Regions from separate parts of the Priestia sp. ABM2_011 genome, predicted to be linked through region 2. Evidence: predicted binding sites of a transcription regulator. Region 2 holds the regulator's gene; each other region holds the start of a gene.
The links. The regulator Rex, encoded in region 2, represses fermentation and respiration genes when NADH is low (regulators of the CRP and FNR family bind a similar motif). The targets are predictions, from matches to a motif close to TTGTGAAATATTTCACAA.
Positions count from the first base shown of each region.

Region 1: ACXAE4_RS02115 (AtpZ/AtpI family protein) is a predicted target of Rex. The motif match lies at 1,129-1,146, and genes of this name have one in related genera.
Region 3: ACXAE4_RS01735 (cytochrome ubiquinol oxidase subunit I) is a predicted target of Rex. The motif match lies at 1,328-1,345, and genes of this name have one in related genera.
Region 4: ACXAE4_RS25205 (L-lactate dehydrogenase) is a predicted target of Rex. The motif match lies at 1,362-1,379, and genes of this name have one in related genera.

Region 1 covers NZ_JBSWUB010000001.1:392,463-395,609, forward strand. The annotation lists gene ACXAE4_RS02110 (S8 family serine peptidase) at 1-1,062, shown strand, start outside; gene ACXAE4_RS02115 (AtpZ/AtpI family protein) at 1,360-1,581, shown strand; gene ACXAE4_RS02120 (ATP synthase subunit I) at 1,588-1,959, shown strand; gene atpB (F0F1 ATP synthase subunit A) at 1,978-2,688, shown strand; gene atpE (F0F1 ATP synthase subunit C) at 2,779-2,991, shown strand; gene ACXAE4_RS02135 (F0F1 ATP synthase subunit B) at 3,094-3,147, shown strand, end outside.
Region 2 covers NZ_JBSWUB010000001.1:31,045-34,191, reverse strand. The annotation lists gene ACXAE4_RS00165 (ABC-F family ATP-binding cassette domain-containing protein) at 1-1,021, opposite strand, end outside; gene ACXAE4_RS00160 (redox-sensing transcriptional repressor Rex) at 1,481-2,119, shown strand; gene tatA (twin-arginine translocase TatA/TatE family subunit) at 2,173-2,358, shown strand; gene tatC (twin-arginine translocase subunit TatC) at 2,374-3,129, shown strand.
Region 3 covers NZ_JBSWUB010000001.1:310,198-313,344, forward strand. The annotation lists gene ACXAE4_RS01725 (threonine/serine exporter family protein) at 1-687, shown strand, start outside; gene ACXAE4_RS01730 (threonine/serine exporter family protein) at 702-1,157, shown strand; gene ACXAE4_RS01735 (cytochrome ubiquinol oxidase subunit I) at 1,458-2,864, shown strand; gene cydB (cytochrome d ubiquinol oxidase subunit II) at 2,851-3,147, shown strand, end outside.
Region 4 covers NZ_JBSWUB010000001.1:4,788,529-4,791,675, reverse strand. The annotation lists gene ACXAE4_RS25210 (lactate permease LctP family transporter) at 1-318, opposite strand, end outside; gene ACXAE4_RS25205 (L-lactate dehydrogenase) at 381-1,337, opposite strand; gene ACXAE4_RS25200 (cation diffusion facilitator family transporter) at 1,670-2,545, shown strand; gene ACXAE4_RS25195 (methyl-accepting chemotaxis protein) at 2,687-3,147, shown strand, end outside.

The DNA.
Region 1 (3,147 bases), 360 kb from region 2:
GAAAAAAGCATAGTCAGTAAACTAAAAGAGTCAGTAAATATTCCCGTGATATGGGTAAGTAAAAAAAGCGGTGACACCATTAGCCAACACATTCAGTCTCAACAACCGTACTTACGCACTGGCCAGGAAGTGGTGCAAGACTTGCTCACATCTTTCAGTTCAAGAGGGCCTGTAACGACTACTTGGGGAATCAAACCAGACGTCGTCGCACCAGGTTACTTCATTAATAGTACAGTTCCTGGAGGATATGAACGCATGCATGGCACAAGTATGGCTGCGCCCCATGTAGCTGGAGCGTGTGCGCTGATTTTACAAGCTCACCCGAACTGGTCTCCTGAACAAGTCAAAGCTTCATTGATGAACACCAGTAAAGTAATGCAGCAGCTAAACGGTCAAACGTATCGCGTATATGAACAAGGAGCGGGAAGAATTCAAATAGCAAAAGCCGTCACAGCAGAATCTTTATTTTATCCATCTTCTTTATCTTTTGGTATTTTTACGCGTCCATCAAAGAAAGTTTTATCTTTTAAAATTGATAACCAGTCTGATAAAGCAAAAACGTATCGCTTAAACGTTCCAAAAAGGGATGAAGGAGTGAACTGGGATGTTCCATTACCCGTCACGGTGCCACCCCGTCAGACAAAAGAGATAGCTGTCACTTTATCGGTGCAGCCCCGTTTTAAAAATAAAGGTATATATGACGGATATTTGGAAATAAATGATTCACGTGAAACATTTTCGCTTCCCTATATGTACATGATTAGCATTCCAGATTATCCTCGTGTCATGGGATTGCAAGTAGCAGCGGAAAAAGAGAAAAATACGTATAGCTATGAACTGTTTTTGCCTGAAGGAGCAGATCAGTTAGGCGTCGCTCTTTTTGATAAGCAGTCTTTACAGTTTGTATCGTATTTAGATGTTGACGTGGATGTAGAAAGAGGCATGAGAAAACGAAAAATAACGATTGATGAATCGCTTGTACCAGGAGTGTACCAAATATTTGCATTTGTGAAAAAGCATAGACAAGAGCAGGTTGTACACAGTACAATAACGATTGAATGAACCTCTTTAAATGTTTTCATTTGAAGAGGTTTTATGTGTGGCAGAAATGTGAACAATAAGAAGAGATTGTGAAGTTTTTAGCTTAAACACATTGACATTAAATATACGCTATTGTATGCTTACAGGGAATATAAATGATAAGGTTTTCAACCTGTGAAAACCGTTGATATTTCTGCGTATTTTATTAGCTGTTTTTACCTTTTTTAGCAATTTTTTTTGCCTTTCTATCATATATTGAGCTATGAAAACGATAGAGAATTCGGAAAAAAGAAAATTTTGCAAAAGGGGTATGGGCTTATGAAAGATCGCAACCGTCATCCTTTGCAAGCGATGGCATTAGTGTCAATCATTCTATCACAGTTAGCAGGTTCAGTCTTAATTGGCTTATTCTCTGGAAGATGGGCTGATCAATGGCTTGACACCGAACCACTATTTTTGATTTTAGGCCTTCTTTCAGGGCTAGCAGCAGGTGTTTTTATGATGCTGCGGACAGTCCACCATTTTTTTTCAGGAGATTAATAATTCATGCAGGATTTGCAGCACGTTTTTCCAAGACTTCGTTCATACATATTGTATTTGTTAGCATTATACGTTCTCGGCTGGGGATTTACAAGTTATAAGGCTGTTTTTGCAGGTTTAATTTTAGGAACCGCCCTGAGTTTGTATAATTTGTGGAACTTAGTAAGAAAGTTTGAGCAGTTTGGACAGGCGTTGGATGAGGGGAAAAAACCCCGTTCAATTGGGACTGTTGTAAGATTTGCAACAGCTGCTCTCGCAGTTGTGATTACCATCTCTTATCCAAAAACCTTTCATATTATTAGTGTAGTTGTGGGATTAATGACGTATTATGTTGTCATTATCATAGATTTAGTTGTTCAAAATATGCGTAGAAGATAGAAAGAGAGGTGAACACAGTTGGGTCATGAATCACCAACTATAGAGTTTCTAGGCCTTACTTTTAGTCAAAGTAACTTGCTTATGGTTACCGTAGCTTCTGTTATTGTATTCTTAATTGCAGTTTTATGTACTCGTACTCTTGCTATGAAGCCAAGCGGTGCACAAAACTTTATTGAATGGGTCTTAGATTTTGTTAAAGGACTCGTTAATAGCAATATGGATTGGAAAACAGGTGGCCGCTTTTTGACGCTAGGTGTAACTTTACTTATGTACATTTTTGTGTCAAATATGTTGGGTCTTCCATTCGCCATCGTGATTGACCATAACTTATGGTGGAAATCACCAACCGCTGATCCAGCAATTACGCTGACGTTAGCCGTTATGGTAGTTGTACTATCACATTATTATGGTATTAAAATGCGAGGTTTCTCTGCATACACGAAAGATTACTTCAAGCCAATGGCATTTTTATTCCCGCTTAAGATTATCGAGGAGTTTGCCAATACGTTAACGCTTGGCCTTCGTCTTTACGGTAATATTTATGCTGGGGAAATTTTGTTAAGCTTGCTAGCTGGTTTAGCAACAACAGGCTTCCTAGGTACAATTGGAGCTGCTATCCCAATGCTTTTATGGCAAGGATTCAGTATTTTTGTAGGCGCAATTCAGGCCTTCATTTTCACAATGTTAACGATGGTTTATTTATCTCACAAAGTGAGTAGCGACCATTAATTTATAAAGCTTTGTTCAAGTAATACCCAATTTGGACAAAACAAAACTTAGTTAAACAAAATCATATATATTAAGGGAGGACTTTATAAAATGGGTTTAATAGCATCTGCAATTGCGATTGGTTTAGCGGCACTAGGTGCTGGTATTGGTAACGGTCTTATCGTTTCTAAGACGATTGAAGGCACAGCTCGCCAACCAGAAGCACGTGGTACATTAACTTCAATGATGTTCGTTGGGGTTGCCTTAGTTGAGGCGCTTCCAATTATCGCCGTAGTTATTGCATTCATGGTACAAGGTAAATAATAATGTGTTACATGTGGCGAAGATCATTCAAAAGAACCTTCGCCATTACTTTATGTCTTTAAGAAGTAAATTATATATGTGGAGTCTCTGAAGGGAGTGAACATGGCCGTGTCGAACATGTTTGTGTTAGGAGCAGCAGGCATTAATGGTGGAGAT
Region 2 (3,147 bases):
CATATCCGATAGACACATCTTCCAGATTTAAGACTTCATTTCCGCTTTGACGTTCAATTTCAAACGAAAAACTAGCTGATTTTTCGCCTTCGTTAGGTCGATTTATTAACTCCATTCGATCGAGCTGTTTACGTCTGCTTTGCGCACGTTTTGTAGTCGATGCGCGGGCGATGTTTCGCTGAATAAAATCATTCAGCTTTGCGACTTCATCTTGCTGCTTTTCGTACTGACGCAACTCTTTTTCATATCGCTCTGCTTTTTGTACAAGGTATTTAGAGTAGTTGCCCGTGTACTTCACCGTTGTTTTTTGTACGACTTCATACACTTGATTTACGACTTTATCAAGGAAGTAACGATCATGTGAAACGATTAAAATAGCTCCTTCATACCCTTGCAGAAACTGTTCCAGCCATGCTAAAGTTTCAATATCTAAGTGGTTGGTAGGCTCATCCAGAATAAGCAAATCAGGCTTTGTTAAAAGCAGTTTTGCAAGAGCTAGGCGCGTTTTTTGTCCACCGCTTAAGGAGGAAATAGGGGTGCTGTAGTCAAAGTTTGAAAAACGGAAACCGTGAAGAATAGATCGTGTATCCGCTTCATATTGATAGCCGCCTAAATCTTTAAACGTTACTTGAAGCTGATCATACTCTTTGGTTAGTTTTTCGTATTGAACTGAATCATTAAAAATGTCTGGATCACCCATCTTCGTTTCAAGCGTACGTAATTCTTTTTCCATCTTCTTTAATGGAGCAAAGACAGTCATCATTTCTTCCCATATGGAGAGTGTTGACTCAAGAACTGTATCTTGTCCCATATAATCAATGGAAACACCCTTAGGTTTAATAATTTCTCCGCTGTCATAGGAAAGCTGCTCAGCAATAATTTTTAATAAAGTTGATTTACCAGCACCGTTTCGTCCCACTAGGGCAATGCGGTCTTTTGATTGTACTTCTAACTTTATATTCGATAAAATGGGTTCTGCCCCATAGTATTTTGTAATACCGTTCAATTGTAGAATAATCATTTTTTCACCTCTAGTAGTATATCCATAGTGTATTTTAACATATTTTTAACTACAAGTTCTTCCTACAAGCGTTTGTAATTTGTAGAGGGACAAGGACAAATGATGAAGCGAATGTTTTGATTCATGAAATAAAATGATTTTACCTGCACATTTTATACAGGATACTATGTTAAGATAAGAGATAAGTGCATCTCTGAACTTATCTATGATGGATGTAAAAAAATCCGTCATGACTAACAAACCGATCCTTTGAAGGGCTAATTGCTTCGTTCTACATACCGACTTTAAGGAGTGCTGAATAGACAAAAGCCGTCGAGGTGTGAAGCGGAGTATATATAAAACAAGAGAAAAGAGAGAGAATTGGAAGCGCTACCTCAAAGCGGTTGATGCTTTGTGAAAGGTAATGCAATATGACTTGAAAATGTTAGTAATGACATACATGAACTGAGGGGGTACAACGTGAACACTGAACAATTAAAAATACCACAAGCAACGGCTAAGCGATTGCCGCTTTATTATCGTTTTTTGAAAAATTTGCATGCTTCGGGTAAACAGCGTGTGTCGTCAGCGGAGTTAAGTGAGGCAGTGAAAGTGGATTCTGCTACTATTCGTCGGGACTTTTCTTACTTTGGTGCATTAGGAAAAAAGGGATACGGCTACAATGTGAATTATTTACTTACATTTTTCCGTAAAACGTTAGACCAAGATGAAGTAACGAAAGTAGCACTGATTGGCGTAGGGAATCTAGGAACGGCCTTTTTAAATTATAATTTTATTAAAAATAATAACACCAAAATTGAGTGCGCTTTTGATGTGATAGAAGATAAAGTAGGTACGAAAGTAGGCGACGTGCCGGTTTATCATCTTGACCAATTGGAAGATTATATGAGTGATGACATCTCAGTAGCGATTTTAACCGTTCCTGCCACTGTTGCTCAGCAAATTACTGATCGTTTAGTGAGTTGCGGAATTAAAGGAATTTTAAACTTTACTCCTGCACGCTTGAACGTACCGGATGAGATTCGACTCCATCATATTGATCTTGCTGTAGAATTACAGTCGCTTGTCTACTTTTTGAAAAATTATCCTGTTGAATAAGGCGGACTGTGTTACGATTTCCTTAAGTCTAAATTAATAAGGAGAGTGGGAATATGGGGATTGGAGCAGGCAGTTGGATTATTATTGCGATTGTAGCACTGCTTATTTTTGGACCGAAACGGTTACCGGAGCTAGGAAGATCAGTGGGCCAAACGCTTAGAGAGTTTAAGCATGCCGCTAGCGGTGCATCAGAAGATCGTGAAAAAGATAAACAGCGTCAAGTAGATGACAAAGAGTAAAAGGGTGATCATAGTATGACCGAACAAGAAATGTCAATATATGATCATATAGGAGAGCTGCGAAAACGCATTTTAATTGTTTTATTTTTCTTTGTGATTGCCACAATTGGCGGCTTTTTTATAGCGGATAAGGTCATTGTCTATTTACAGCATGCTGATGAGGCAAAAAATTTAACGATGAATGCATTTAGGCTAACAGATCCAGTTAAGATTTATATGCAATTTGCTGTTATTATCGGCTGTGTACTTGCAGCTCCTGTTGCACTGTATCAACTCTGGGCATTTATTAGTCCTGGTTTATATGAAAAAGAGCGGAAGGTAACGCTTGGATATATTCCTGTTTCCATTTTTCTCTTTATCGGCGGTGTCTCTTTTTCTTATTTTGTGTTGTTTCCATTTGTCGTCGATTTTATGACGCGCGTTTCTGATGAGCTGAATGTAAACCAAGTAATTGGCATTAATGAATACTTTTCTTTTTTAATGCAGCTCACACTGCCTTTTGGCCTGTTGTTTCAGCTTCCTGTCGTCGTAATGTTTTTGACGAGATTAGGAATTATAACGCCTATGTTTTTATCTCAAATTCGAAAATATGCCTATTTCGTACTGCTAGTTATTGCCGCACTTATTACACCACCGGAATTGCTCTCGCACATGATGGTGACAGTGCCGCTCTTAATTTTGTATGAAATCAGTATCATTATTTCCCGCATTTCGTATCGCAAAGTGTTAAAGGCAAGAGCAGAGCAAGAAAGAGAAGATGTTAGTATGTAAAAAAACCACTGAAACAGT
Region 3 (3,147 bases), 280 kb from region 2:
GGAGCAGAAACGTATCGAGTAGAAGACACAATGATGCGGATTGCAGCGTCTTACGGTATAAAAAAATCCCACAGCTATGTGACGCCAACAGGGATTATGTTTTCACTTGAAACGAAAGAACCGACGAAAACGAAGTTAATTCGTATTTCCGAACGAACGACCGATTTAAAAAAAGTAACTATGGTAAATAGTGTCTCAAGAACCATCAGTCAAGGAAACATCTCCTTGGAGGAAGCGTATGAAATGCTACAAGAAATTGAAGCAACGAACGTAGCTTTTCCACTATGGGTTCAACTTGCAGCTGCATCCATTTCTAGCGGATGCTTTTTAATCATGTTTCAAGGTTTATGGACGGACTTTATTCCAGCGATGTTTTCAGGAGGTCTCGGATTTTTAACCGTGGTGTATTTCCACCGTCTTATTCCGATTCGCTTTTTTGCTGAGTTTACCGCTTCGTTAGTTATTGGACTTTTATCAGCTCTTTTAGTCGCTTCAGGACTAGGAACGCAAATTGATAAAATTATTATTGGATCCGTTATGCCTCTCGTTCCTGGGTTATCGATTACCAATGCAGTGCGAGATTTAATGGCGGGACATTTACTGTCTGGATTATCAAAAGGAGCAGAAGCGTTTCTGACGGCATTTGCTATTGGTGCAGGTATTGCCATTGTATTTACGCTTCTATAGAAGGGAGGCATCATATGCATATCGTAGAGCAGATAATTACAAGTTTTATTGCTTCAGCAGCGTTTGGGATTATTTTTAATGTTCCACGTGAATCATTATTAAAAAGTGGCTTTGTCGGAATGATTGGCTGGCTCATTTACTATTTGCTAACGTTCTATGGTGTAGATGAAATTCCAAGCACTGTAGCATCGGCCTTTTTTATTGCTATTATTAGTCAAATTTACGCAAAAATTTATCGTACGCCGATCATTATTTTCACCGTAGCAGGTATTATTCCGCTCGTTCCAGGGGGAACAGCATACGATGCCATGCGTAACTTTGTAGAAAATAATTATAATGAAGCGATTAGTCTTGCAGCAAAAGCCTTTATGATTTCAGGTTCAATTGCCATTGGTATTGTATTTTCTGAAGTCATTAACCAAATCATTCGTCAATCTAAATTAAATGCGAAAGCAAAATATCGACCGTAGAGAAGCAAGCTCAAATCAGAGCGTGCTTTTTTTATGAAAAAATAAAGAGATCCTGCCCTTTTTTGTCACAAGAAAGTCACGTTTTAGTCTAAAAACGTTCAAAAAATGTACGTGCACAGCTAAAAAAATAGACTATACTATGTAAATAGAAAGAGAGACATTACATATGTTTGTGAAATGTTGAGCATATTTCTCGAATTGTTATGCTCAATGTTTCACAATATAAGTAAAAGATGCTCAGAAATGAGCAAAGTATCTATGGAAATGATGAATGTTCTTATATATGAAAGGAGAAAGAAGATGGATACAGTCATACTATCACGTATTCAATTTGCATCAACGACGCTGTTTCATTTTATCTTTGTACCGCTGTCTATCGGCCTTGTCTTTTTAGTAGCGATCATGGAAACGATGTACGTAGTAAAAAAAGATGAACAGTATAAAAAGATGGCAAAGTTTTGGGGGCACTTATTCCTGATTAACTTTGCTGTCGGAGTCGTAACAGGTATTTTACAAGAATTTCAGTTTGGCATGAACTGGTCAGAGTACTCAAGATTTGTAGGAGATGTATTCGGTGCGCCGCTCGCTATTGAAGCACTGCTCGCGTTTTTTATGGAGTCCACTTTCCTTGGACTGTGGATTTTCGGGTGGGATCGTTTGCCTAAATGGCTGCACTGTCTATGTATTTGGCTTGTTAGTCTAGGTACTATCTTTTCAGCGTTCTTTATTTTAACGGCTAATTCTTTTATGCAGCATCCGGTCGGAATGGAGCTAAATAATGGCCGTTTAGAAATGAATGACTTCTTTAAATTGTTAACGAACGGTCAGCTGTGGGTCGAATTCCCTCATACAATTTTAGGTTCGTTTGCAACAGGCGCCTTTTTTATCACGGGTGTCAGCGCTGTTATGCTCTTGAAGAAAAAACATGTGGCTTTTGCTAAAAAATCATTTCAAGTTGCTATCCTTGTAGGGCTAGTTTCAGGTGTAGGAATTGCACTATCTGGGCATGAACAGGCCGGATATTTAGTTAAAACACAGCCGATGAAAATGGCCGCAAGTGAAGGATTATGGGAAAACAGCGGAAGTCCAGGTGCTTGGACAGTAACAGCAAATATTCACCCTGATGAAAAGAAAAATACGAGTGAAATCAAAATACCTTACTTATTAAGCTTCTTATCATACGGTAAGTTTTCAGGCTCCGTTCCTGGAATGAATGAGCTGCAGCAGCAGTATACGGCGAAATATGGAGAAGGAAATTATATTCCACCCGTTCGAACAACGTTTTGGAGTTTCCGCATTATGGCTGGTCTAGGTGGCGTATTATGTGCATTAGGCATTTGGGGTACGTACTTGCTTTCTCGTAAAAAACTTCAAGAAAGCAAACTATTTTTACGTATTATGACGATTGCCATCGCCTTTCCGTTCCTTGGAAGCTCAGCAGGTTGGATTATGACAGAGATTGGCCGTCAGCCTTGGGTTGTATTTGGCTATATGAAAACCGAAGATGCCGTGTCTCCTGGTGTAACAGCAGGTGAATTGCTATTTTCTATTATCTCGTTTTCGTTCTTTTACTTAATTTTAGCTGTGATTATGGTGTTCTTGTTCGTTAAAGAAATTAAAAAAGGTCCAGATCACGATCACGAAGCACATACAAAAGTAACATCAACTGATCCGTTTACAAAGGAGGGATACAATGTTTTCTCTTAATGAATTCTGGTATTTGCTAGTATCCATTCTGTTTGTTGGTTTTATCTTTTTAGAAGGCTTTGATTTTGGGATTGGAATGGTGTCTCGCTTTTTAGGAAGAAACGACTTAGAGCGACGAGCTTTTATTAATACAATCGGTCCTTTTTGGGATGCAAATGAAGTTTGGTTAATTTCAGCAATCGGTGCTATGTTTGCCGCTTTTCCAAACTGGTATGCAACGCTATTAAGCGGGTCATATGTTCTTTTTGTTCTTCTGTTGCTTTCGCTTATCGGACGCGGTGTA
Region 4 (3,147 bases), 4.8 Mb from region 2:
TTGCCTAATGGTAGTAAACTGTCCGCTTTTGACAGTTAGCTTGTATAAGAACACCGCGCCGATAATAATATAGCTGATGGGCCAAAGTGCATACAAAAACCCATAGCCTGTGGCTCCTAAGACCATTGAGGCAGGCATATCATAAAAATAAATAGCAATAATCATAGAAAGAAGTACCGTAATACCAGCAGCAATGTGTCCTTTTAATTTCAAAAGAGTTAAAGCAATAAAGAAAAAGATGATGGGGATGAGTGCAATTAGTGCAGAAAGCCAAATATTATTTAACGGATTATATACTTGAGTCCACGTCATATTCATACACCTCTACTACATATTTAAAACAAGGGAGCGGGGGAGTCCCCCGCAAAAATCTTTTGATGTTACACAAAAGCTCTGTCGCGAGTTTGCTTAAGAATGCTAGCAGAGTGCTCGAGCTGCTGCTGTTCGTGAGGAGTTAAATTTAATTCAATAATTTGGCGCACGCCGTTTTTATTAATGATAGCCGGCACGCCGATATACACATCAGAAATACCGTATTGTCCTTCTAATAAAGCAGATACCGTTAAAATAGAATTTTCATCATCTAAAATAGCCTTGGTGATGCGTACAAGTCCCATCGCAATTCCGTAATAAGTCGCTCCTTTTCGATTAATAATATGGTAAGCCGCATCGCGTGTTTGTTCGAATAGATGCTGCATATCCGGCTCTTTTTCAATAGCAGCAGTATTGATAAAATGTTCGAGCTTCACACCGCCAATTTGCGCGTGGCTCCAAACAGGAAATTCCGTATCTCCATGTTCCCCCATAATATAAGCGTGGACGTTGCGAGAATCTACTTCGAAATAGTCGCTTAACAAGTAGCGGAAGCGAGCTGTGTCAAGAATCGTTCCTGAACCAATTACTCGTTCGTTTGGTAATCCTGATACTTTTTGTGTAACGTGTGCGAGAATATCAACTGGATTTGTTGCCACTAAAATGATGCCGTCAAATCCGCTGTTCATAATATCTTTTACAATGCATTCAAAAATTTTAACGTTTTTTTCAACTAAATCTAAGCGCGTTTCCCCTGGAGCTTGATTAGCGCCCGCTGTAATAACTATTAAATCAGCATCAGCGCAGTCTTTATAATCTCCAGCCCAGATTTTCATCGGTGTGGCAAATGGCATTCCATGATTGATATCGCGTGCTTCGCCTTCTGCTTTTTCTTTGTTCATATCGATTAACACTAATTCATTGGCAATACCTTGATTCACCATTGAAAAAGCGTAGCTTGAGCCAACAAAACCAGTTCCGATAACGGCAACTTTTCGTGTCTTTGGTGTAAATTGTGTTTTCATTTGTATCATCCTTTGAATTTTATTTTGTGATGTTTTTCACAATGTTAGTGTAACAAGAATAAATACCCTCGGCTGTGATAAAAATCACACCCTTAAAAAAATAGTAAACAATTTTACAGGGCGATTTAAAAAAGGGTTCTTCTACATGAAGTGCCACATTTAGAAAGATCTTAAACGTTTAAAGTGTTGAGTAAAGGCAACTTGTTTTGCAGAAAGCTAAAGAGTTTAACATTCTCTATTTGTATGTTAACAGCCAATAATGTTTCTATAGACCCACACGAAATCCATTTGTTACACTAAGTTTGCTTATTTTGAATAAAGGAGTGGAAGGGATGGAGAACTACTATGAGCAAGCCCAAAAAGGCGCTTGGGTTAGTATCTTATCATATATCTTTTTATCAGCATGTAAACTTATTATTGCGGGTGTCACCGCTTCCTCTGCTTTAAAAGCCGACGGTCTTAATAATGTTACAGATATTATTGCATCAATTGCCGTCTTAGTCGGCTTAAAAATCTCTAAAAAACCTCGCGATAATGATCATCCCTATGGACATTCCAGAGCGGAACATATCTCTTCACTTATTGCTTCTTTTATCATGATGGTCATCGGACTAGAAGTATTGGTCGACGCGGGTCAGTCATTATTTATGGACAAATCTGAAGCGCCTAATTTACTGGCTGCTTGGGTAGGTCTTGGAGCGGCTGCTGTTATGGGTGGTGTCTACCGGTATAATATTAAGCTTGCTAAAAAACTTGATAGCCAGTCTTTATATGCGGTTGCTAAAGATAATTTGTCTGATGCACTTGTGAGTATAGGGGCTGTTGTGGGAATTTTCGGCTCACAATTCGGCCTGCCCTGGCTGGACGTGGTTGCTGCTTTTGCTGTGGGAATTATTATTTGTAAAACAGCCATCGAGATTTTTAAAGAAGCGGCTCACTCCTTAACGGACGGATTTGATGAAGAAAAGTTAGGGCACTACAAAGAAAGCATTGGGCTTGTAGAAGGTGTAAAAGAAGTAGAAGATGTGAAAGCGCGCAAGCTTGGTAATCAAGTCGTGATTGATGTAACTGTTAAAGTAGATCCCCATTTAAATGTTATTAAAAGCCATGAAATTGCTGATCAAATTGAACATATGATGAACGATGAGCATCAGATTAAAGATACGCTTGTTCATATTGAACCTGATGCATACGAAAAGCAAAAATAAAACCAGCACGTTCTTTCGTTATGAAAGGATGGGCTGGTTTTATTTTTGGAGAAATTTGAAATAAATCACAAAAACTTCTTCAAAAATGAAAATGAAAAGCCGTTATTAGTAATATAAAGATTTTTGTAGAAGGGTGAGGGAATGAAGAGGTTAAGTGCAAAGCTCGTAGTATTTTTTAGTATTTTTATAGCTATTTTATTATTAGTTGTTTCAGGGGCTGTTTATCAATTTACCAAAACACAAATAGAAAAAGATGTAGAGATTCAGTCTCAAAGTCAAGTGAAAGAGTTAAAAGAAACGATTCATACGTACTTAGACATGTATAGTCGTTCTTTGCTGACGTACAGTGAGAACGATGTAATCGTTAATTTTGTTAAGCAGGAAGGAAATCAAACAAACCAAGAGAAAAATCCGTATTTTACATGGAATACGGTTCAAAAAGAGTTTACGCAGTTTAAAGAAAAATATCCGAACCTGGCACTTGAATACATAGGCACAAAAAATAAAGGAATGTATTCTGTTCCTAAGCAAGAGTACGGATCAGGTTATGACCCGACTTCAAGAGTTTGGTACAAACAAGCAATGGCATTACCTGATCAAGT